Regions from separate parts of the Phaeovulum sp. W22_SRMD_FR3 genome, predicted to be linked through region 2. Evidence: riboswitches for the same ligand, from Rfam matches in the RefSeq annotation. Region 2 holds a riboswitch; the other holds the start of a gene.
What was found. A riboswitch is a leader RNA that binds a small molecule or an ion and turns the genes downstream of it on or off. The one in region 2 is predicted to bind cobalamin.
Positions count from the first base shown of each region.

Region 1: another riboswitch for cobalamin. It lies ahead of ACEN2S_RS10615 (ABC transporter substrate-binding protein); the one in region 2 lies ahead of ACEN2S_RS13915 (DUF1636 family protein).

Region 1 is NZ_JBGQOG010000006.1:203,164-214,677, forward strand. It holds gene ACEN2S_RS10580 (malate synthase G) at 1-1,398, opposite strand, end outside; gene ACEN2S_RS10585 (IclR family transcriptional regulator) at 1,528-2,310, shown strand; gene ACEN2S_RS10590 (helix-turn-helix transcriptional regulator) at 2,462-3,436, shown strand; gene ACEN2S_RS10595 (hypothetical protein) at 3,583-4,569, shown strand; gene ACEN2S_RS10600 (vWA domain-containing protein) at 4,566-7,136, shown strand; gene ACEN2S_RS10605 (hypothetical protein) at 7,133-7,879, shown strand; gene ACEN2S_RS10610 (GNAT family N-acetyltransferase) at 8,036-8,533, shown strand; cobalamin riboswitch at 8,892-9,106, shown strand; gene ACEN2S_RS10615 (ABC transporter substrate-binding protein) at 9,328-10,347, shown strand; gene ACEN2S_RS10620 (FecCD family ABC transporter permease) at 10,344-11,399, shown strand; gene ACEN2S_RS10625 (ABC transporter ATP-binding protein) at 11,396-11,514, shown strand, end outside.
Region 2 is NZ_JBGQOG010000010.1:46,278-57,791, reverse strand. It holds gene ACEN2S_RS13940 (precorrin-2 C(20)-methyltransferase) at 1-253, opposite strand, end outside; gene ACEN2S_RS13935 (precorrin-8X methylmutase) at 257-886, opposite strand; gene cobG (precorrin-3B synthase) at 876-2,066, opposite strand; gene cobN (cobaltochelatase subunit CobN) at 2,063-5,353, opposite strand; gene cobW (cobalamin biosynthesis protein CobW) at 5,353-6,402, opposite strand; gene ACEN2S_RS13915 (DUF1636 family protein) at 6,395-6,775, opposite strand; cobalamin riboswitch at 6,863-7,080, opposite strand; gene cobO (cob(I)yrinic acid a,c-diamide adenosyltransferase) at 7,120-7,737, shown strand; gene ACEN2S_RS13905 (cobyric acid synthase) at 8,000-9,442, shown strand; gene bluB (5,6-dimethylbenzimidazole synthase) at 9,479-10,102, opposite strand; gene cobD (threonine-phosphate decarboxylase CobD) at 10,092-11,069, opposite strand; gene cbiB (adenosylcobinamide-phosphate synthase CbiB) at 11,079-11,514, opposite strand, start outside.

The DNA of each region.
Region 1 (11,514 bases), on a different contig from region 2:
TTTCGGCACCACCGGCCCCGCCTGCATCGAGGTGTGGATCTCATCCCCCGTGCGATCCAGAAAACCGGTGTTGATGAAGACGCAGCGATCCTTCACCGCCGCGATACAGGCGGCCAGATTGGCCGATGTGCGGCGCTCTTCATCCATCACGCCGATCTTCACCGTGTTCTGCGGCAGGCCCAGAATGGCCTCCACCCGGGTGAAGAGCGTATCGGCAAAGGCCACCTCTTCCGGCCCGTGCATCTTCGGTTTCACCACATAAATCGACCCTGCGCGCGAGTTTTTGGCCCCGGACTTGGCCAAATCATGCATGGCGGCGGCCACGGTGACCATGGCATCCATGATCCCCTCGGGCGTTTCCTGCCCCTGCCAGAGCACGGCATCCGTGGTCATCAGATGGCCGACATTGCGCACCAGCAAGAGCGCGCGGCCCGGATGCGTGACCGGCTTCCCCTGCGGGTCAAGATAGGTCACATCGGGGTTCAGGCTGCGGGTCATCACCCGGCCGCCCTTCTCAAAGCTCTCGCTCAGATCGCCGCGCATCAGGCCCAGCCAGTTGCTGTAGATCAGGCATTTATCCTCGGCATCCACCGCCGCGACGCTGTCTTCACAGTCCTGAATTGCGGTCAGCGCGCTTTCCAGCCGGATGTCGGCAATGCCCGCCGGATCGGCGGCGCCGATCACCGAAGCGCGGTCAATCACCACTTCGATCAGCAAGCCATTGGCGCGCAGGAAGATGTTGCCCTCAGTGGTATAGCCCGCGAATTGCGCGGGATCGGCGAGCGTGGTCGCCCCCGCCGGGGTGGTGATGCTCAGCGCGGCATCTGCCACCGCAAGACCCGTCACCTCGGCCCAGGACCCTGCGGTCAGCGGCACGGCGCGGTCGAGATGCGCGCGCGCCCAGGCGATCACCTCGGCCCCGCGTGCGGCGTCATAGCCCTTGCCCTGCGCCGCGCCGGGAATCGCATCGGTGCCATAGAGCGCGTCATAGAGGCTGCCCCAGCGGGCGTTGGCGGCGTTCAGCGCGAAACGCGCATTCATCACCGGCACCACCAGCTGCGGCCCGGCCATCCGCGCGATTTCGTCGTCGACATTCTCGGTGCCGAGCGTGAAAGGCGCAGGTTCGGGCTGCAAATAGCCGATTTCGCTCAGAAAAGCGCGGTAGGCCTCGCCGTCGAACGGTTCTGCCCGATGCGCCAGATGCCAGGCGTCGATCTGCGCCTGCAGATCCGCGCGCTTGGCCAAAAGCGCGGCGTTCACCGGCGCGAGATCGGCCAGAAGGGCCGCATAGCCCGCCCAGAAATCCTCGGCGCTCACGCCCAACAGCACGCGGGTCTCGATCAGCGCGGCCAGTTCGGCGGCCACTTGTAGCCCGGCGCGGTCAACATAGTTGGTCATGGGATCCTCCAGTCATTGGCTCGGTTTCAGGCGCCTCCGGGGCAGCCTGCGTTGCCCCCTGCCTAACGCAGCCTGCCGCCTCTTGTGAGAAATGGAAAAATGTTTTTCACTATGTGGAAAGGGAGTCAGATGGAACAGGCAAAATCCGAGGGTGTGCAGTCGGTTGCGCGGGCGTTGACCCTGCTGAAGGTGCTGGCGCAGCATGATGAGGGCAGCCGGGTCAGCGATATTGCGCGGCAGACCGGATTGGCGGTGTCCACCGCGCACCGGCTTCTGACCACGCTGGAAGTGGCGGGTTTCGCGCAATTCGAGAGCGATACCGCGCTGTGGCATGTCGGGCGCGAGGCTTTTGCCGTGGGGTCGGCCTTTGGGCGGCGGCGCAATTTCGTGGCCCCCGCCCTGCCGTTTCTGCGCCGCCTGCGCGATGCCACGCGCGAAACCGCCAATCTGGGCTTGCTGGATGCCGATCAGCTGGTCACCGTCTCGCAAGTGGAAAGCCGCGAAATCATGCGCGCCATTTCGCCCCCGGGCGGAAGGGTGCCGGTGTTTTGCTCCGGGATGGGCAAGGCGATTTTGGCCACCTGGCCCGATGCCGATATCGCCGCCTTTGCCGCGCGCACCGGGTTCCATCCGCTCACCAGCCGCTCGCACCGCGATCTGGCGACCGCGATGGCGGAGATTGCGGACATCCGCGCCCGGGGCTGGGCGCTGGATGATGAGGAACATGTGACCGGGCTGCGCTGTGTGGCCGCCGTGGTCTGGTCGCCGCAGGGCGAGGCCGCCTGCGCGATCTCGGTCTCCGGGCTTGCCGCACGGCTGACGCCGGAGCGGTTGCCGGTTGTGGGGCGACAGGTGATGCAGGCCGCCCGCGACCTGACCGAGAGTTTGGGCGGCGTCGCGGGGCCGTTGTGACCCGGGTCGCCGCGCCGTGCCGCCCCCGCCCCCGCCCCGCGCAGGCGCGGACATTGTGGAAACATCCCGCCCGCAGCACCACCGCGGTTGACAGAAGCCCCCGCCACACCGTGTAATCGGAGATTGTCGGACAATGGGAGATGTCAGGGCCGTGCGTGATCCATTGATGGTGGTGACCCTCTCGACCAATGATTATGAGCCCCGACAGCGCGTCTCGGCGTTTGAGGCGGCCGCCGCCTCCATCTGCAAGCTGGCGATCGAGCCGACGTATGAAGACAGTTACAGTTCGCATACCACCATCAAGTTGCTGCCGGGGGTGGTGACGGCCCGCACCAGCCATTCCGCCTCGGTCACGCGCCGCACGCGGGCGATGGCGGCGGATGAGGCGGATAATCTTCTGATCCATGTGCCGCTGAACCAGGGGTTTCAGATGGCGCAACTCGGCGGGCAGGAGGTCAGCTGTGGCGCGGGTCAGGTCTATCTTGACCCCAATGAAGTGGCGGGCCGCGCAGAGTTCGGCGCGCCGCAGACCGAGATGTTCTACATTTCGATCCCGCGCGCGGCACTGGCCCTGCCCGCCCGCACGCTGAACGGCAGCCTGCGCGAAGTGGTGAAGATGACGCCGCAATGGCGGCTTTTTGTCGGCTATGCCCAGATGCTGCACAGCGAAGCGGCGACGCTCGGCGCGGATGAAATCGGCCTCTGCACGTCGCATCTGCACGAATTGGCGCGGATGGCGCTTTGTGCCGATGAGAATGAGCGGCTGCAGATGCAGGGCCGCGGGGTGCGGGCCGCCCGCCTGCGCGCGCTGAAATCCGACATCGCGGCGCATCTGGCGACGCCGGGGATGGGCCTGGCGGAAATCGCCGCGAAGCAAGGGATTTCAGAGCGTTACGCCCGCGCCCTCTTCACCGATGAGGGCACGACATTTCGCGATTACGTCACAGGGCGGCGCCTGCAACTGGTGCACCGGATGCTTCTGGATCCGGCGCAGGATCACCGCTCGGTCAGTGATCTGGTGATGGCGGCGGGCTTTGGCGACCTGTCGTGGTTCAACAAATGCTATCGCCAGCTCTATGGCGAAACGCCGTCGGACAGCCGCGCCGCCGCGCAGAGGGCGCGCTGATCCGTCTGCACCGCCCTTTGTGCCGCCCAGCCCGCAATCAGTGCCGCCCACCCCAAGAACAGCGGCGGCGTTCCGCATAGCCTGAGCATATTGATCGCGGCAATTTCGGCCGCGCCAAACCGGTGAGTAAGAGGTACGGGCCAGGGATGACGCATTTCAGTCTGGGAATTTCACTGCGCCTGATGCGCCAAACCTGGCCCTTTTTGCTGTTTCGGGTGCTGGTCTATTTCGGCATCGCCGCGGGCTTTGTGCTCGCCACCGGCACCGGTGCCGGTCTGGGCTATGGCATCGGCGGCTTTTGGGACGATGAAACCCGGCTGGGCGCGGCTGTCTGGGGCGGCGTCGGCGGCTTTGGCCTCAGCGCGGGCCTGCTCTATCTCGCGCGCGAATATCTCCTGTATCTGGTCAAAGCGGGCCATATCGCGGTGATGGTCGAGGCGTTGCAGGGCCGCGCCCTGCCCGAGGGGCAAGGGCAGATCGCCTATGCCCGCGCCATTGTGACCGCGCGTTTTGGTCAGGCGAGCCTGCTGTTCGGCCTTGATCAGCTGGTCAAAGGGGTGATCGGCGCGGTGACCGGCCTCTTGCAGGGGCTGTTCAGCATCCTGCCGATTCCCGGGCTGGAGCGGGTGATGGCGCTGGTGCGCGCCTATCTGAAAGTGGCCGTCGGCCTGATGGATGAGGTGATGCTGGCGCATGTCCTGCGCACCCGCGCCGAAAACCCCTATGCCGCCGCGCGCACGGCACTGGTGCTTTACGCGCAAAACGCCCGGCCCCTGCTGATCAGCGCCGCCTGGATCACCGCGCTGATCTGGCTGCTGTCAGTGGTGGTGTTTGTGCTGATGCTGGCGCCCGCGGCGGCGCTGGTCTGGTTCCTGCCCGGTCAGGCCTCGGCCGCCAGTCTGGTTTTTGCGGTGCTTTTTGCCTGGGCGGTGAAGGCCGCCCTGATCGAACCTTTCGCCATTGCCTGCCTTTTGCAGGCGTTTTTCACCGTTTCCGAGGGCCAGAGCCCCAATCCAGAGTGGCAACGCAAGCTGGACGGGGTTTCTGAGCGTTTCAAGACCCTCGGCACCCGCGCAATGTCCTGGACGGGGCGCGGGTCCACTTCCTCTTCCAACACCGGAGATGCCGCATGAAACCCTGGATTGGCGTCTTCGTGACCGCCCTCACCCTTCTGGCGACGCCCTTGGCCGCCGAAACCCCGCGCACGATCATCGTGATGGATGGTTCCGGCTCGATGTGGGGGCAGATCGACGGCCGCCCGAAACTTGAGATTGCCCGCGACACGGTGGCGACGGTCCTCGCCGGAATTCCCGCCGGGCAGGCGTTGGGGCTGATGGCCTATGGTCATCGGCGCAAGGGTGATTGTGGCGATATCGAGCTGATGGTGCCGCCCGCCGCGGGCACCGCCCCCACGATTGCCGCTGATGTCAACGCGATGAAATTCCTTGGCAAAACGCCCCTGTCCGAGGCCGTGCGCCAGGCCGCCGAAGCCCTGCGCTATGGCGAAGAGGCCGCGACTGTCGTGCTCGTCACCGACGGGTTGGAGACCTGCGCCGCCGATCCCTGCGCGCTCGGGCGCGAGCTGGAGGCCGGCGGGCTGAACTTTACCGCCCATGTCATCGGCTTTGGCCTGACCGCAGCCGAGGGCGCGCAGGTCTCCTGCCTCGCGGCGGAAACCGGGGGCAAGTACATTCAGGCCGGCGATGCGGCGGGCCTTGCCGAGGCGCTGACCGCCACCGTCACCACGCCGGCCGCCCCGCCCGAAACCGCCGCCGCCCCCCTGCCCGAAGCCCGGCTGACCGCGCCGGATGAGGCCGCCATTGGCACCATGGTGCAGGTGGGCTGGACCGGACCGCAGGAGGATTTGGACACGATCGAGATCGTCGCGCCGGTGGATGACAGCTATCTCGAATATGCCTATGTCTCCGAGGGCAATCCGGTCTCGCTGCAGATGCCGGGCACGCCGGGGATCTATGAGCTGCGCTACAAGCATCAGGATCACAGCATTGTCGCCACGCGGCCGATCACCGTCATCGAAGGGCCTTTGGCGCTGATGGCGCCCGATCAGGCCGCGGTGGGGCAGTTGGTCCCGATCGGCTGGAACGGACCGAACGCGGTCTATGACAATATCCAGCTGCGTCTGGCGGGCGACGACAGCTATGTCGATTATGCCTATGTCGCCAGCGGCAATCCGGTGGTGCTGCGGATGCCCGACACCGCGGGCAACTACGAATTCACCTACAAATTCAACGATGCGCAGGTGCTGATCACCCGGCCGATCACCGTGCTGCCCGCGGGCAGTACACCGGTGCTGGCCCCCGCGAGCCTCTCTGGCCCCGCCAGCGCGGCGCCGGGCGCAGATCTCTACATCGGCTGGACCGGCCCCCGCGCGGCGGGCGACCGGATCGAGATCCGCGCCCCGGGCGAGGCCGGGGCGCTGGCCTCGGCCGATGTGGAAGACGGCACCCCCGCCAGCCTGACCGCGCCCGAGACGCCCGGAACCTATGAGTTGATCTATCATTTCCAGTCCGAGGATGTGCTGGCCCGCGCGCCCTTGACCGTGGCGGCGGATATGCCCGCCGCCACAACGCCCGGCGGCCCGGTGCCGGTGACGATTGAAGCGGATCAGGGGGGGCTGGAGCTCTCGGTCCAATGGTCGGCGGTGCCCGCCACGGATGTCGCCAACCCGCTGCCGCCCGAGGCCTGGGCGCTGAACGACCGCGTCTCGGCCCCGGTGGCGGCCAGCTTTCTGCCCGGCGTCTATGACGTGCGCGGCGAGGCGGGCGATCAGGTCTTCACCGGGCGGATCACCGTGGTGGCGGGGGCCGAGAACCATTTCGTGATCCCCTATGATCCGGCGCAAAGCCCGGCGGGGCCCGATGCGCCCGGGGCTGGCGCCGCACAGCCGGGTGATCCGGTCGCCCTGAAGATCTCGGGGGAATATGTGGGCATGCGCATCCGCTGGCAGGCCACCCCGGCGGGGGGGCAGGACAGCCTGATGCTCGGCAGCGGCGATTTTGCCGCCGAGGCCTGGGACACCCGGCTGGATCCCGGCCGCTGGCTGATCGAGGGTCAGGCCGAGGGAGGCCAGGGCCCGCTCTATGTCGCGGTGATCTCGGTGGCGCCGGACGGCCCCGCGGCGATCACCCTGCCCCGCACCGTGGCGGCGGACCGCAGCGCCTTTGCCCTGCCCGATGGCGCCGAGGGCCTGGCGCGCTGCGTTGCAGAGCCTGCCTGCTATGTCACCGATGCCGCGGCGGGGCTGCGCTACCACCTTCTGCCCGGTTGGGCTTCCGGTGCCGGCTATGGGATGGAAACCGCTGCCGGGGTCGCGGCCACCCAGCCCAGCGCGGAATTCTACACCGGAACGCCGCTGGCGGTGCAGATGGCGCTGAACCCGCGGCAATGGGCTGCCAGCCTCGGGCCCTGCGAGGCGGTATCGGTCGGCCTGCTCTGCGCGGTGACCGGCACCGACCCTGCCGCCCTCGCCCTGTTGCGCAGCACGTTGGGCGCCGCACGGGCTGAGGATGCCGCCGCCACGACGACACCCACCGCGACACCATCGGCCGCAACCGCCTCCGGCACCGGCCCTGATCTGGCCGAGGTGATGCGCAGCCTTCAGGGCATCGCGATCACCGCACCCGAAGGCCTTGATCTGCGAGAGTTTCTGGCCCCCGGCCTTGCAAAGGACACCCAATGACCCGCATTGCATTCCTGCCTGTCATCGCCGCGCTCGGCCTCTCTGTCCCGCTCGCGGCACCTGCCCGCGCCGAAGCCAACCTCGGCACCGGCGGCAAGGCGGTCTATGCAGACTGCCGCGACGGCGGCTGCCGCTGCACGCTGAGCCCGATGACCACCGATGAGGTGAGCGCGCTGATCGGCACCGCGCCGCCCGAGGGGGCGCGCGACTGGGTCGTGGTCTCTTATGCCGACAGCTATTTCTGGAGCGCGCAAAGCCTTGAGGACATTGACAGCGCCATGGGCGGCGACGGGCGCTGTGATCTGGAGGTTTTCGCCCCGGTGGTGCCGCGCGACGGCACCTGGACGGGCAAGGTGCGCACTACGAAGATCGCGGGTTGCCCGGAGGGTCTGGCGCAGACCCTGCCCGGCATGGTCAGCGGCATGGTTTTCGCCCGCCGCATCGCCTGGGGCGGGGTGTTTCACCCGGCGCAGCTGAACATGAACCCCTCGGATCAGGTGGTGAACTGGACCGAGATCGGGCCGACGATGTTTCAGGGGAAACTGGTGGCGCCCGTGCAGAATGACATGCTGAGTGTCTCAGGCACGCTGACCTCATCGCTGGTGGATGAAGACAGTGCGGTCGCCCGTTTTCACCTGCGCGTCGGGGCCGGTTCGGGCGCCAATGCCGCCGCCCTCGCCATGTTGGGCATGGCCGATTGCCGCGTCGATTCCACCTATCAGTTCAAACGCAGCGGGGCCTGAGGCGACGCGGGCCTGAGGTGGCACAGGGGGGGGCACAGGGCGCGGGGCGGGTGGCGCGGGTCGGCAGAGGCAGCCCCTGTCCCCGGTTGCGGCTCTTGCAGCGCGCGGCGGCATTGTGGGATGGTGTGACACCAGCCCGCTGCAGCACAGGATGCGATGGACGCGATACCAACCCTGACCACCGCCAGGCTGATCCTGCGCCCGATGCAGGCCGGGGACTGGCCTGCCTACCATGCGCTGATGGCCTCGGACCGCGCGCTGCATATGGGGGGGCCCTTCTCCCCCACGGCCGCCTGGGGGATGTTTTGCAGCGATCACGCGCAATGGAGCCTCTTTGGCCTCGGGGCGCTGATGATCGAGGACCGGGCAAGCGGCCACTGCCTCGGGCAGGTCGGCATCAACACCGGCCCCCTTTTTCCCGAACATGAGCTTGGCTGGTTCCTCTATCCAGAGGCGGAGGGGCATGGCTATGCCTGCGAGGCCGCATCGGCGCTGCGCGACTGGGCGAAAGAGGGCCGGCATCTCGCCACGCTGGTCAGCTATATGGACGCTGCAAACGCCAGATCCGCCGCGCTGGCTCTGCGGCTGGGCGCCCGGTTGGACGCGCAGGCGGCACGGCCCGACCCCGGTGATCTGGTCTATCGGCACTATTGACGGGCACGGGGCCCAAATGACCCGCGCGGGCAGGATAGGCGGGCCGCAGCGAATTGACGGGCGCGGGCAGATCACCGGCCATGCCACGCGCTGCCCGTGATCCTCACGCTCCTCATGCTCGCTGCAGCCGCTGCAGCCGCTGGTGATGACGGTGGCGCGGCGCGCCTGCCGTGATGCGAGGGTTGCAGGCACACGGTGGTCCCGGTCGGCATCCTTCACCGCCGAAGATCATTCTATCCATATGTAAAACACGGGAAATTCAGAACAGCGCATCCCCCGCAGCAAAGCCCTGGAAACCGAAATCCGCCCAAACAGCGTCCTGCCGCGCAACCGGCGATTGACTTCACGGCCGTTCGGCGGCATCTCTGACGCTGATGGTTCCCGCGTCGGCAAAAGCTCCGAACGGGTGAAAAGGGAATGCGGTGAGGAGTAGCCATCAGGCGCCGAATCCGCGACTGCCCCCGCAACTGTGAGCGGTAGCCAACCCCGATATGCCACTGGTGCCCTGCACCGGGAAGGCGGGGAAGGCCACGATCCGCGAGTCAGGAGACCTGCCATCATGATCGAAGCCACACCGGGCGGGGTGCCCCGGAGAAAGACCGCATGTGCCGATACCGGCATCCATCCAGCCTGACCGCCAGATGCAGCGGTGCCGGGGCTTTTGCCCGGACACCCTTGTTGCGCCTTCTTCAACCCCGTCCTTCGTTTCATGAAGGACGTCTCTGATGCTGAAAAACGCACCAAAAACCGAACCGAAAACCGGCCTGAAAACCAAACCTGGAACCGGGCTGAACATGGGGTTCACCCCCAAGCTGACGGCCATGATCACCGCCGTTCTGGCCCTCTCCGCGGCCACCGCCGCCGGGGCCGCCGAGACCCGCTATCCGCTGACCCTCGACAATTGCGGGCATGTGCTGACGATACCGGCGCGCCCCGACAATGTGGTCTCCATCGGGCAATCCACCACGGAAATCCTCTATGCGCTGGGACAGGCGGACCGCATGGCCGGCACCGCGCTCTGGTTCAACGCGGTGCTGCCCGCCTATGAGGCGCAAAACGCCCGGGTCGCGCGGATCAGCGACAACATGCCCAGCTTTGAAGCGGTGGTGAACAAGCGCCCCGGTTTCGTGCCGACGATGTTTGAATGGATGATCGGCGCCCAGGGCGCGGTCGGCACCCGTCCGCAATTCGCCGATCTGGGGATCCCGGCCTATGTCATGCCCACCGATTGTGAGGGCAAGGACAATCTGGTCGGCGCCGATGGCACCCGGCTGGCCCCCTTTGACATCGGCACCCTGTGGAAGAGCATCGCGCAGATGGCTGAGGTCATGGATGCGCAGGATGCGGGTGCCGCGCTGATCGCCGATCTGCAGGCGCGCGATGCGGCGGTCGTGGCGCGGGCGCAGGCGATGGCGCTGCCCGATGCCTCGGCGGCGGTCTGGTTTTCCTCGGCCGATCTGGAACTTGACCCCTATATGGCGGGCGGGATGGGGGTGCCGGCCTGGATGCTGGCGCGGCTCGGCCTGCGCAATGTGGTCACGTCGGATGAGGAATGGCCGACGGTGGGTTGGGAAACCATCGCCCGCGCCGACCCTTCGGTGCTGATCATTGCCCGGATGGACCGCCGCCGCTTTCCCGCCGATGATGTCGCGGAAAAGCTGCGCTTTTTGCAGTCTGACCCGGTGACGCGGCAGATGACGGCGGTGCGCGAAGGCCGCATCGTTGTGCTGGATGCCGAGGCGATGCACCCCGGCATCCGGCTGATTGACGGGCTGGAAGTGCTGGCCGAGGGCATGGACGGGCTGACGCAATGACCGATTGTGCATCGGTGGCGGTGGCTCAGCGCCGCAGGTCCCTGCCCTGGCTCTGGGTGCCGCTCCTCGTGGTGCTGGCCCCGATGATCGGCACCGCTCTGGGCGAGACGCCGATCCCGCTCGGCACGGTCTGGCAGGCGCTGGCCAATCAGATCTGGGGCGCGGACCATCTGATCGACCCGATCGATCAGGGCATCATCTGGTCGTACCGCCTGCCGCGCGCGCTGGTGGCCGGGAGCTGCGGCGCGGGCCTCGCGATCTCGGGGCTGGTGCTGCAGACCCTGTTGCGCAACGCGCTGGCCGATCCCTATCTTCTGGGGATTTCGGCGGGTGCCTCCACCGGCGCGGTGCTGGTGGCGGTGACCGGTCTCGGCGCGGCCTTCCTGCCGATGTCGGCGGGGGCGCTTTTGGGCGCGCTCGCGGCCTTCGGGCTGGTCGTCGGGCTGGCGCGGCTGGCGGGCGGCGGGCCGGGGGCACGCGGGGCGGCACAGATCGTGCTGGCGGGCATTGCCGGGTCGCAGCTGTTCAATGCGTTGACCAGTTTTATCATCGCGCGCTCGGCCAGTGCCGAACAGGCGCGCGGCATCCTGTTCTGGCTCCTTGGCAATCTCTCGGGGGTGCGCTGGGAGGATGTCGGCCTCACCCTCGTGGCGGTGCTGCTCGTGCTGGGCGCGGCGCTGTGGCATGTGCGGGCACTTGACGCTTTCACTTTTGGCACGGAATCCGCCGCCTCGCTGGGCGTGCCGGTGCGGCGGGTGCAGGCGGTGCTGATCCTTGCCACGGCGGCGGCGACGGCGGTGATGGTCTCGGTCACCGGCGCCATCGGTTTTGTCGGGCTGGTGGTGCCGCATGCCGCGCGGTTTCTGGTGGGCAGCGCCCATGCGCGTCTGGTGCCGGTCTCGGCGCTGATCGGCATGGTGTTTCTGATCGCCGCCGATGTCATCGCCCGGGTGCTGGTGCCGGGCCAGACCCTGCCCATCGGCGTGGTCACCGCGCTTGTCGGGGCCCCGGCCTTTGCCATCATCCTGATCCGCGCGGGGGCCGGCCGATGACCCTCTCCGCCCATGATCTGACACGCCGGGTGCGGGGCCGCACCCTGCTCGACGCCGTCAGCCTCACCCTTGCCCCCGGCGAGATGCTGGGGCTGATCGGGCCGAACGGCTCGGG
Region 2 (11,514 bases):
CATCGTAAAACCGGGCCAACGCGTCGATATAGGCCGGGCTGTCAAAGGGGAGTTCGGTCGTGACCGGATATTCCATAGCATGTTCGGTGACTTTGGCGGCCAGCATCCCCTCGACGATGCGGCGCGCCTGACCCGCCCGGCCCGCCTTGCGGAAATAGGCGATGTGGCGCGCGGCGCGGATTGCGCGGTCGGAGCGGACCGACATCAGATCCGGGTCGCCGGGGCCAAGGCCGGTGCAGATCAGTTTGCCCATGCGCTACTCCTTGCGGCAGGCGAGCGCATTGACCGCCGCCACCGTGATTGCCGATCCGCCCAAGCGCCCCAGCACGGCCATGGAGGGCACCGGCGCTGCCTCCATCAAGGCGGCTTTGGATTCCGCCGCACCGATGAAACCGACCGGACAGCCGATGATCGCGGCAGGGCGCGGGCAGGCGGGGTCCTCCAGCATGTTCAGGAGGTGAAAAAGCGCGGTCGGCGCATTGCCGATCGCCACCACCGCCCCCGCCAGATGCGGCCGCCACAGCTCCAGCGCCGCCGCCGAGCGGGTGTTCTCCATCTCGCGCGCCAAAGCCGGGACCCGCGGGTCCTGCAAGGTGCAGAGAATCTGGTTGTCGGCGGGCAGGCGCGAGCGGGTGATCCCTTCGGAGACCATGCGCACATCGCACAGGATCGGCGCGCCCGCTTCCAGTGCCGTCCGGGCGGCGATGGCCATGCCGGGGGTGAAGGCCACATGCGCCTCCAGCCCGACCATGCCCGCCGCATGGATCATGCGCACGGCGACCACCTCTTCCTCGGGGGTGAAGCGCGCGAGATCCGCCTCGGCCCGGATGGTGGCAAAGCTCTGGCGATAGATCGTGGCGCCGTCTTTTTCGTAGCTATGGGGCATCGGGGGCCTTCAGGAAGAGATCAGGGGTGGCGGTCAGGGCGGCAGCGGACAGGCCGGGCCGGGTGGCGGGATCACGGGCGGTGCCGTGGCGGATCAGGTCATAGCCCGTCGCGGTGGCGGTCAGGGTCAGCGCGGCGGGGCCGGGATGGGCGCAGCCTTTCGCACAGCCCGAGACATGCAGCAAGGCACCCTCTGGCAAGAGCGCGGGCCCGGTGGCGAGATGCGCGGCCAGCGCGCGGGCGAGCGGGCGGGTGCTGCCCCGCGCCTGCGGGCAGCCGGGGGCGCCGGTGCAGGCGACCACCCGGCGCAGCGGATCATCGGGGTCGGTGATCAGCCCGGCCAGACGCGGCAAGTTGGTCAGCCCTTCAATCAAGAGCATCCGCCAGGGCGTGACCCGCAGCGCGGGTCCGAGCGGCGCAAGTGCCGCCAAAGTGCCCGCGGTCAGCTGCCCGAACTCAAAGCCGATCAACGCCCCCCATGCTGTCAGGCCGGGGCCGGGCACGGAGCGGGGGGAAGCGGGGGGCCGGCCCCCCGCCTGCACGCCCGCCGGGCGTGCCCCCCCTCTGATCAGCGCCGCCATGCGGCCGCGCCCCTCCGTCACACCGCCGCTCTGCACGAACCAGCGCGCCAGCCGCACCGCCTCATGGGCCGCATCGGCCAGACCCACCGGGCAGCCCAGCGCCATGCCGTCGGCCCGCAGGATCAGACCGCCCTCCGCGCTTCGCTCCAGCCGGATGTCGGCAGCGCAGTCCTGCAGCACCGGCGCGGGGCCGATGTCGATGGCAAAGCCGAATTTCCCCGGCAGCTCCGGGGCTTCGGCCAGCGCAGCCTCCAGCGCGGCGGCGAGTTCCTGAACCCCGTCGCCGGGGCTCCAGAGCGGGGTCACCAGGATGTTGCGCCGGGTCTCTTGCGCCAGATCGGCGTCAATCAGCCCCACCGCGCGCAGATCGGCGATGAGGGCTTCATGCGTCTCGGCCCGCACGCCGCGCAGCTGAACATTGCCACGGGCCGAAAGGTCGATCAGCCCATTGCCATGCTCTGCCGACGCCGCCGCGATGGCGCTCGCCTGCGCGGTCGTCAACCGGCCGCCATGCGGGCGCACCCGCACCACCAGCCCATCGCCCGATGCCATCGGCCGCAGCGCGCCGGGGCACCAGCCCTGAATGACCGGATCGCTCATGCCCCGCCCTCCGCTTGTGCCGGGGCCCGTGCAGATGCCGCTGCCGGAGCCTCCAACGCGGCGCGGATCGAGTTGCGGCGGGTCTGCCAGAGCCCCGCCGTCGCCAATTGCCGGAACTTTTCCTGCATGGCCGCCAAAGCGCCCGGATTCTCGCGCGCGAGGAAATCCACGACATCCTCGCGGCCCAAAGTGGCGTCGTGATAAAGGTCAAAGAGATGCGCGGGCACGACGCCTGCCAGATGCGCGAAACTCGCCATATGGTCGAGCGTCGCGGCAATCTCGGCGCCGCCGCGAAAACCATGCGCCATCATGCCCTCGGCCCAGCGCGGCTGCGCGGCGCGGGCGCGCACCACCCGGGCAATCTCTTCGCCCAGGGTCCGCGCGCGCGGGTCATCGGGCCGCGTGGCATCCATGTGGTAAAGCGCCGCCTGCCCGCCCAGCGTGGCAGAGGCCGCCGCAAAGCCCGCCTCATGTGCCGCGTAATCCGAGGCGACCAGCACATCGGTTTCGGTCAGGTCCTGCACATGCACGAAAGCATCCGCCGCCCGCACCCGCGCCTCCAGCGCCGCGCGCTCGGGGCTGGTGCCCCCCTGCGCGTCAATGGCCCAGGACGATCCCTGCAACCAGGCCTCGCCCGCCGCCGCCCGCCCTTCGGCGCTGTAATCCTCCAGCGCTTCGTTCATCCCCAGACCGTAGAGCCCCGGTTTCGGGCCAAATACCCGGGGGCTGGCCGTGCGGTAGGGATTGTCGCCGGGCGCCTCCTCGCGCTCGGCCAGCGCGGCGGCGGCGGCCTCGAACATCTGCGCGAGTCCGGGAAAGACATCGCGGAAAAGGCCCGAAACCCGCAAGGTCACGTCAATCCGTGGCCGCCCGAGCAGGGCCAGCGGGATCACCTCAAAGCCCGACACCCGGGCCGAGCCCTCGTCCCAGCGCGGTGCAAGGCCCGCAAGATGCAGCGCCATGGCGAATTCCTCGCCCGCCGTCCGCATCGTCGCTGACCCCCAGAGGTCAATGACCAACCCCTTCGGCCAGTCGCCCTGATCCTGCAAATGGCGGCGCAAGAGCTCTTCGGCCAGCTTCACCCCCTGCGCATGGGCGGCGCGCGAGGGCACGGCGCGCGGATCAGTGGTGAAAAGGTTGCGCCCGGTCGGCAGCACATCCGAGCGGCCGCGATAGGGCGAGCCCGACGGCCCCGCCGTCACCCGTGCGCCGCCCAACGCCGCCAGGAGGCCTGCGCGCTCCTCGGCACCGCAAGCACCCCGGCCATAGATGTGCAGCCCCTCGCCGAACTGGCTTTCCTTGATGTCGCAGACGAAACGGTCGATGCGGGTCAGGGCTTCGGCGGCGCTGGCGCCCTGCGGGATGCCCAGATCCTCCTCAACCCCCGCCGCCTGCGCCTCGCCGCGGATATCGCCGATCAGCCGGTCGCGGCGGGCGGGGTCGAGGCCTTCGGCGGTGGAATATTCGTCCAGCAGGCGCTCAAGATGGCTCAGGCCTTCGGGCACCGAGCTTGCCACCTGTGGCGGTGGCAGATGGCCCAGCGTCACCGCGCCGATCCGGCGTTTGGCCTGCGCCGCCTCGCCCGGGTCATTGACGATGAAGGGATAAATCACCGGCAGCGGCCCCAGAAGCGCCTCGGGCCAGCAGGCCTCCGAGAGGGCCACCGATTTGCCGGGCAGCCATTCCAGCGTGCCATGCGCGCCCATATGGATCAGCGCATGCAGCCCCTGCGACCGCAGCCAGAGGTAGAAGGCCACATAGGCGTGCCGGGGGGTGCGTGACAGGTCATGGTAGTCATCCTCGCGCGCCGCCACATCGCCGCGCTCGGGTTGCAGCGCCAGCAGCACCGCGCCGCGCCGCAAAGCGGGAAAGCGGAAGGCACCGTCGCGGACCATCGGGTCGGTTTCGGCGGGCCCCCAAGCCTCAGCCAGCCGGGTGCGCAGGTCTTCGGGCAGGGTGGCCAGCGCGGCCGAATAGTCCGCCAGCGGCCAGCTCAGGGTTTCGTCCCCCAGCGCTTTGCCAAGATCGCTGCCACTTTCGGTAGCATAGCCCGCCCCGGCCAGATCGCCGAGCACGGCCTCGGCGGAGGCCAGCGCATCGAGACCCACGGCATGGGCCAGCTGATGCGCCTTGCCGGGATAGGTGGAGAGGATGAGGGCCAGTTGCCGTTCCCGCGCCGGGGTACGCGCGAGGCGGATCCAGGCGGCGACACGCTCGGCCACAGCCTCAATCCGCAGGGGGTCGGCGCGATGGGCAAAGCGGGAATATTGCAGATCGGGGTCGCGCGCGCCGGGGGATTTGAAGCTGACCACCCCGGCGAAAAGCCGCCCGTCCACCTCGGGCAGCACCACATGCATGGCGAGATCGGCGGGCGAGAGTCCGCGCTCGGACCCCGCCCAATCGCGCCGCCGTGCGGTGGAGAGGGCGAGCTGGAACACCGGACATCCGGCGGCATCCAAAGGCGAGCTGCCATCCGGTCCCTGCGCCGAAAAGGCGGTGGCGTTGAGGATGGCGGCGGGCGGGTGCGCCGCCAGATGCCCGCGCAGCCACTGGGCCGCAGCGGGGGATTTCAGCGAGGGGGCAAAGGCGCCATGGGCGGCAAAGCCCCGCGCCCGGAGCGCCCGGATCAGCGCATCCACCGGGCCGGTATCGGCGGCGGTCAGATAGCTGCGGTAAAAGGTCACCAGAACCTCGGGCGCGCGCGCGGACGCCGGGGGCAGGGCGGTCAGTACCCCGGCATCCGGGTCATAAAAGCCAAAGTCCGGCACCGATTTGGCGCCCATCACCGGCCCGGCATAGAGCCCCGCCGCCAGTGCGAGCTGCGCCAATGCTGCCTGCGCCGCCACCGCGCCGCCCGCCTCACAGAGGCTGGAGAGCTGGCGCAGGGTCGAAACCGGCAGGGTCGAGAGCGCATCGAGCCGCGCATCAGGCCGCCCGTCGCCCGGCAGCACCGCCAAAGCAATCCCGCGCCGCCGCGCCAGATCCTGCAGGCTCGAGAGGCCATAGGGCCAATAGGCCTCGCCGCCGATCAGCCGCACGAGGATACCGCGCGCGCCGTGCAAGGTCTGCTCGACATAGGTGTCAACCGAGAGCGGATGCCGCAGCGCCACAAGGTTCGCCAGCCGCAGGGTCGGCAGGCGCTCCCGTCCCCGTTGCCAGCCTGCCGCGAAAGCCCCGAGGTCACTGTCGGAATAGGACAGAACCACCAGATCGGCCGGGCTTTGGCCCAGATCGATCGGGGTGTCGGATTCCTCCAGCCCGTGACTTTCGCGAAAGACGACATGCATCAGGCGACAGCGACCTCCGGGATCAGGACGGCGCGGATCGCAGCCGGATCAACGTCATGATGCTCGGCAATGACGACGAGGCGCGAGGCGCGCGCCTCCGTGCCCCAGGGCCGGTCAAACTGCGTGCGGATGCGCGACCCCACCGCCTGCACCAAAAGGCGCATCGGTTTGCCGGTGATCGCCACATAGCCTTTGACGCGCAGGATGTCCTGCTCTTCCGCCAGACGGGTGATTGCGGCCACCAAAGCCTCAACACTGTCCTGTTCGGGGAGTTCAATCACCACCGAGTCGAAATCGTCATGCTCGTGATCGTCGGCCCCATCGTGATGCGAGGGGCGGGCGGCCAGATCATCCTCAGCGGCGGCATTGAGGCCGAGGATGACGCGCGGGTCAATCACGCCCTCGGTCATCGGCAGAATCGGGATCACACGCGGCGCTTCGGCCAGAATGATCTCGCGCGCGGCGGCCAGACCCGCTTCGCCCGCCAGATCGGCCTTGGACAACAGCACGATATCGGCGCAGGCGATCTGATCCTCGAAAACCTCCGAGAGGGGCGTCTCGTGGTCAAGGCTGTCATCCGCCGCGCGCTGCGCTTCCACCGCCGCCTCATCGGGGGCAAAGCGGCCCGCCGCCACCGCCTCGGCGTCGGCCAGCGCGATCACGCCATCCACGGTGATGCGCGAGCGGATCGCCGGCCAGTCAAAGGCCTTCAGCAGCGGCTTCGGCAAAGCCAGCCCCGAGGTTTCGATCAGGATATGATCCGGGCGCTGCGGCAGCGCCATCAGCGCCTCGATCGTCGGGATGAAGTCATCGGCGACGGTGCAGCAGATGCAGCCGTTGGCCAATTCGACGATATTCTCGACCGGGCAGCTCTCATCGGCGCAGGATTTCAGAATGTCGCCATCCACACCGACGGTGCCGAATTCATTGACCAGAACGGCGAGGCGCTTGCCCTGCGGGTTCTGCATCAGATGCCGGATCAGCGTGGTTTTCCCGGCGCCGAGAAAGCCGGTGATCACGGTCACCGGAATTTTGGTCAGATCAGACATCTTGGGTCTCCGTCGGAATGGGGGTCAGGGGAGGAATACGGGCAAGGCTTTGCTTGCGGAAAATCACCGGGCGCTCGCGCCAGGGCACGATGCCATCGGCGCTCTGCGCATAAGCGGCGGCCCCGGCAAGGATCTCGGGCGCGTCATCCGTGGTCATGCGGCCATACACATAGGACCAGCAGCCCGGGGCCGACAGCGCCACCGCGCAACCCGCGTTGCAGGCGGAAAGGCATTCGACGCCGACAATCCGCACCCCTTCGGGGGCGCCTGTCGCCGTCAGCGCGGCCTGAAGGCGCGCGCCGGGCGGAATGTCACCCTCGGGCACGGGTTCACCCGCGCGGCAGGTGGTGCAGACGTGAAGCGTAACGGTCATCGCCGGTCCTCATGGGGACGCCGGGGCATGGCCAGAGGCGGGGCCGGATTGCCCCTGCCTGCCGGTCGCGGAACACCCCGTCCGCCCGTTCAGTCACATGCGCTGGCAGGTCTCCCGGCTTGCGGATTCAGGGTTTCCCCACCGGTCCACCCTCCTTCCCGGCATCTGCCAGTGGCTGGGCGGACCTTTCCGGTCACGGTCGCGGGGGCGGCTGCGCTTCGCGTTTCCGACCGGAACAGTCGGAAACCCTGTCGCATTCCCTCTTCGCCTGTCCTAAGACAGGAACCAACGCCGCCTCACCTGAGGCACGAAGCCCCTGCTTGTCAAGGATGAGGAGCGACGAGATGACCGAAGTCAGCGACCTGGAAGCCAAACACGCCAGCAAGATGGCCAAGAAAAAAGCCGCGCGGGATAAGATCATGGCGGGGAAATCCGGCGAAAAAGGCCTGATCATCGTCCACACCGGGCCGGGCAAGGGAAAATCCTCCTCCGGCTTTGGCATGATCCTGCGCTGCATCGCCCATGAGATGCCCTGCGCGGTGGTGCAGTTCATCAAAGGCGCCTGGGACACCGGCGAGCGGCGCCTGATCGAGACGCATTTTTCGGATCTCTGCCAGTTTCACGCGATGGGGGAAGGCTTTACCTGGGAAACTCAGGACCGCGCCCGCGACATCGCCGCGGCGCAAGCCGGATGGGCCAAGGCCAAGGAGCTGATCCTGAACCCCGAAATCCGCTTTGTGCTGCTCGATGAGATCAACATCGCCTTGCGCTACGATTATCTGGATATCGCCGAAGTGGTGCGCTTCCTCGTCGAAGAAAAGCCACCCCTGACGCATGTGGTGCTGACTGGTCGCAATGCGAAAGACGAGTTGATCGAGATCGCCGATCTGGTGACCGAGATGACACTGGTAAAGCATCCGTTCCGCTCGGGCATCAAGGGGCAGAAGGGCGTCGAATTCTGACCTCTTCTCCTGCGTGAATGGTGCAAGGCAGGTATTTATACCAAGAAGAAAAGGCTGGACTCATGATCAGGGCGTGGCAGACTTTCAGGGCGGTACAGGGAGAGGTCCCGATGACCGCCCAAGGAGAAAGCGCCGCGTTTCCCCCGCCCGGGCGGCCCGAAGCGCGGCGCCCCTTGGCTGTCCGCTCCCCTTTCTTCTTGGCGAAAAATACCTCCGCCGGAGGCTTCCGCAGTCAGGTTCGGTGCGGCGGCGGAGGGATGCGATGACCGCGGTGATGATCCAGGGGGCGGGCTCGAACGTGGGCAAGTCGCTGATTGTGGCGGGTCTCTGCCGGGCGGCGTTGAGACGGGGGCTGACGGTGGCACCGTTCAAGCCGCAGAACATGTCCAACAATGCAGCCGTGACGGTGGACGGCGGCGAAATCGGGCGCGCGCAGGCGTTGCAGGCTTTGGCCTCGGGGCGGTTGCCGCATACCGATATGAACCCGGTTCTGTTGAAGCCTGAGAGCGAAATGGGCTCGCAGGTGGTCGTGCAGGGGCGGCGGATCGCCACGGTGAAGGCGCGCGACTATGCGAAGTTGAAACCGCAGCTGATGGTTTCGGTGCTGGAGAGTTTCCGGCGGTTGCAGGCTGAAGTTGATCTCGTGATTGTCGAGGGGGCAGGCAGCCCGGCCGAGGTCAATCTGCGGGCGGGGGATATTGCCAATATGGGCTTTGCCCGCGCGGCGGATGTGCCGGTGGTGCTCGTGGGGGACATTGACCGGGGCGGGGTGATTGCGCAGATCCTCGGGACCCAGTTGGTGCTTGACCCTGAGGACGCGGCGATGGTTGGGGGCTTTCTCATCAACAAGTTTCGCGGCGACCCGCGGCTCTTTGACGATGGGTATCAGCTGATCTCGGCGCGCAGCGGTTGGCCGGGGTTTGGCGTGGTGCCCTATTTCGCGGGGGCGGCGGATCTGCCGGCGGAGGATGCGCTCGACATTCAGGGGGGCGGTTCGGGAGCCTGCAAGATCGTCTGTCTGCAATTCTCGCGCATTGCGAATTTCGATGATCTGGATCCGTTGAAGCTGGAGCCGGGGGTTGAGGTGGTGATGCTGCGCCCGGGGCAGCCGATCCCCGGCGATGCGCGGCTGGTGATCCTGCCGGGCAGCAAATCGACGCGGGGCGATCTGGCCTTTCTGCGGGCGCAGGGCTGGGATGTGGATCTCGCGGCGCATGTGCGGCGGGGCGGGCATGTCTTGGGCATTTGCGGCGGCTATCAGATGCTGGGACAGAGGATCTCGGACCCGGAGGGGATCGAGGGTGCGCCGGGTGAGATGGTGGGGCTTGGCTTTCTGGACGTGGAGACGGTGATGACGCCGGATAAGCGACTGACGCGGACAACGGCCGAGCATGTGGGTTCGGGCCTGACCGTCGAAGGCTATGAGATCCACATCGGCCGCACCGAGGGGCCGGACCGGGCGCGGCCTTTCGCGCGGGTCGCGGGCACGCCGGAGGGGGCTGTGAGTGCGGATGGCCGCATCATCGGCAGCTATCTGCACGGGCTTTTCGCCGAAGATGGGTTCCGGGCGGCGTTTCTGGCCGGGCTCGGCGTTTCGGCGGGGGCCGTCAATTATGGCGCGCGGGTGGAGGCGCGGCTCGATGAGCTGGCCGCGCATCTGGAGGCGCATCTCGATGTCCCGGCGCTGCTCGGTTTGGCGCGTTAAGGGCCTCCGGCGGGGATATTTGACCGAAGCAAGACCTTAGCGTTCGCGCCAGGCGTCATGGGTGTTTTCCTGCCAGCCTTTGCGGTGCAAGAGCGGCGTGTCATCGGTAAACTCCGGATAGCCGAGGCAGATATAGGCGGCAAATTCCCAGCCCGGTGGCACGGCAAACAGCGCCTCGATCGCGCGGGGTTCGAGGATGGAGACCATGCCGAGGCCAAGGTTGCGGGCGCGGGCGGCGAGCCAGAGCGTGTGGATCGCCATCGCGGTGGATTGCCGCAGGGTTTCGGGCAGGGTGCGGCGGCCGAGGCCGTGGCCCTCGGGCGGATCGGATTCGGTGAAGACCGCCAGCTGCACCGGGGCGGCATCGAGGCCCGCCAGTTTCAGCGCCAGATATTCCGTCAGCTTTTCATCGCTGTAATCGGCGGCGGCCTCGGCATTGCAGCGGTTGAAATTCGCCCGCACCGCGGCGCGAAGCCCGGGGTCGGTGACGCGGATCACCCGCCAGGGCCGGGCATTGCCGACCGAGGGCGCGTAATCCATCAGCTCTTCCAGCTCATCGAGCAGTGCCTGCGGCACCGGGTCGGTGCGGAAATGCCGCACATCGCGCCGCCAGCGCAGCACCTGCGTCAGCGCCTCGGATTGGGCATTGTCAAACTGCATGGAGGCTCTCCAGTGCTTGGGTGAGGCGGTCCCATTCCGCGGGCGTCCCGGGCAGGCCGAGGCGCAGCCAGCGGTCGGAATAGGGGAAGCGGCGCGACCAGATGCGGTGGCGGGCCAGCGCGTCCTGCGCCGCCGCCGCCTGCGGGGTGTCGTAGAGACGAAAGAGCGTGCTGCCGCCGCGCGGGGTCCATCCGGCGCGTTCGGCCAGCGCGTCAAGGCGGGGGGCTTCCTCTGCCAGACGCCGGGTTGTGGCCTCGGCCCAGGCGGTATCGGCCAGCGCGCGGGTGCCGATGGCGAGGGCGGCGCCCGAGACGGGCCAGGGCCCGGCCATCTCGGCCAGCGCCGCGATTTCGGCAGCGCCCCCCAGCACAAAGCCCAGCCGCAGCCCGGCCAGCCCGTAGAATTTGCCAAAGGAGCGCAGCACCAGCAGGCCCGCGCGCCCGGCCTGCGGCGTCAGCGACATCTCGGGCGTCATATCGCCAAAGCTCTCATCCACCACCAGACGGCCCACGCGTTCAAGGAGGGCCTGCAACGCGGCGGGCGGATGCTGGCGGCCATCGGGGTTGTTGGGGTTGACCACCACCGCCAGATCGGCGCCTGCGAGATCGGCTAGGGTGGCGACTTCCTCCACCTGCCAGCCCGCAGCGCGCAGGGCGGCGGCATGTTCGTTATAGGTGGGGGCAAGCACGCGGGCGCGGCCCGGACGGCCCAGACGCGGGATCATCTGGATGGCGCCCTGCGCGCCTGCCAGCGCCAGCATCGGCGCGCGGGTGCTCCAGGCGCGGCGTGCCGCTTCGATCAACGCGGCCTGCGCGCTGCGGGTGGGCAGCATCGTCCAGACCTCGGGCGGCATGTCGGGCAGCGGATAGGGCACACGGTTGATCCCGGTGGAGAGGTCGATCCACTCGGCCAAGGTGCCGCCGTGACGGCTGACTGCCGCGTCGATATTGCCACCGTGATCGCGCATTCTTCCCCCCTAAGCTGTCGCCAGCGCCACGAGCATCAGCCCGAGCAGCAGCATCGCCCGCCGATAGAGCACCAGCCCGCGCCGGATGTCCTCTGCCCCCGGATCGGCGGCCTCTGCATTGACCCAGGGCTCCTCTGCCACCCGGTCGCCATAGATCCTCGGCCCGGAAAGGCGGATCTGCAAGGCCCCGGCCAAAGATGCCTCGGGCCAGCCCGCATTGGGCGAGCGGTGGTGTGACGCGTCGCGCGCCATCGTGGTGAGGGCCGCGCGGGGGCGGCCGGAGGCCAGCGCGAACAACAGCCCGGTCAGCCGCGCCGGGATCAGGTTCACGCCGTCGTCGATGCGGGCCGAGGCCCAGCCAAAGGCTTCGTGCCGGGGGCTGCGGTGGCCGATCATCGAATCCAAAGTGTTGATCGCCTTGTACCCCGCGATGCCGGGCAGGCCC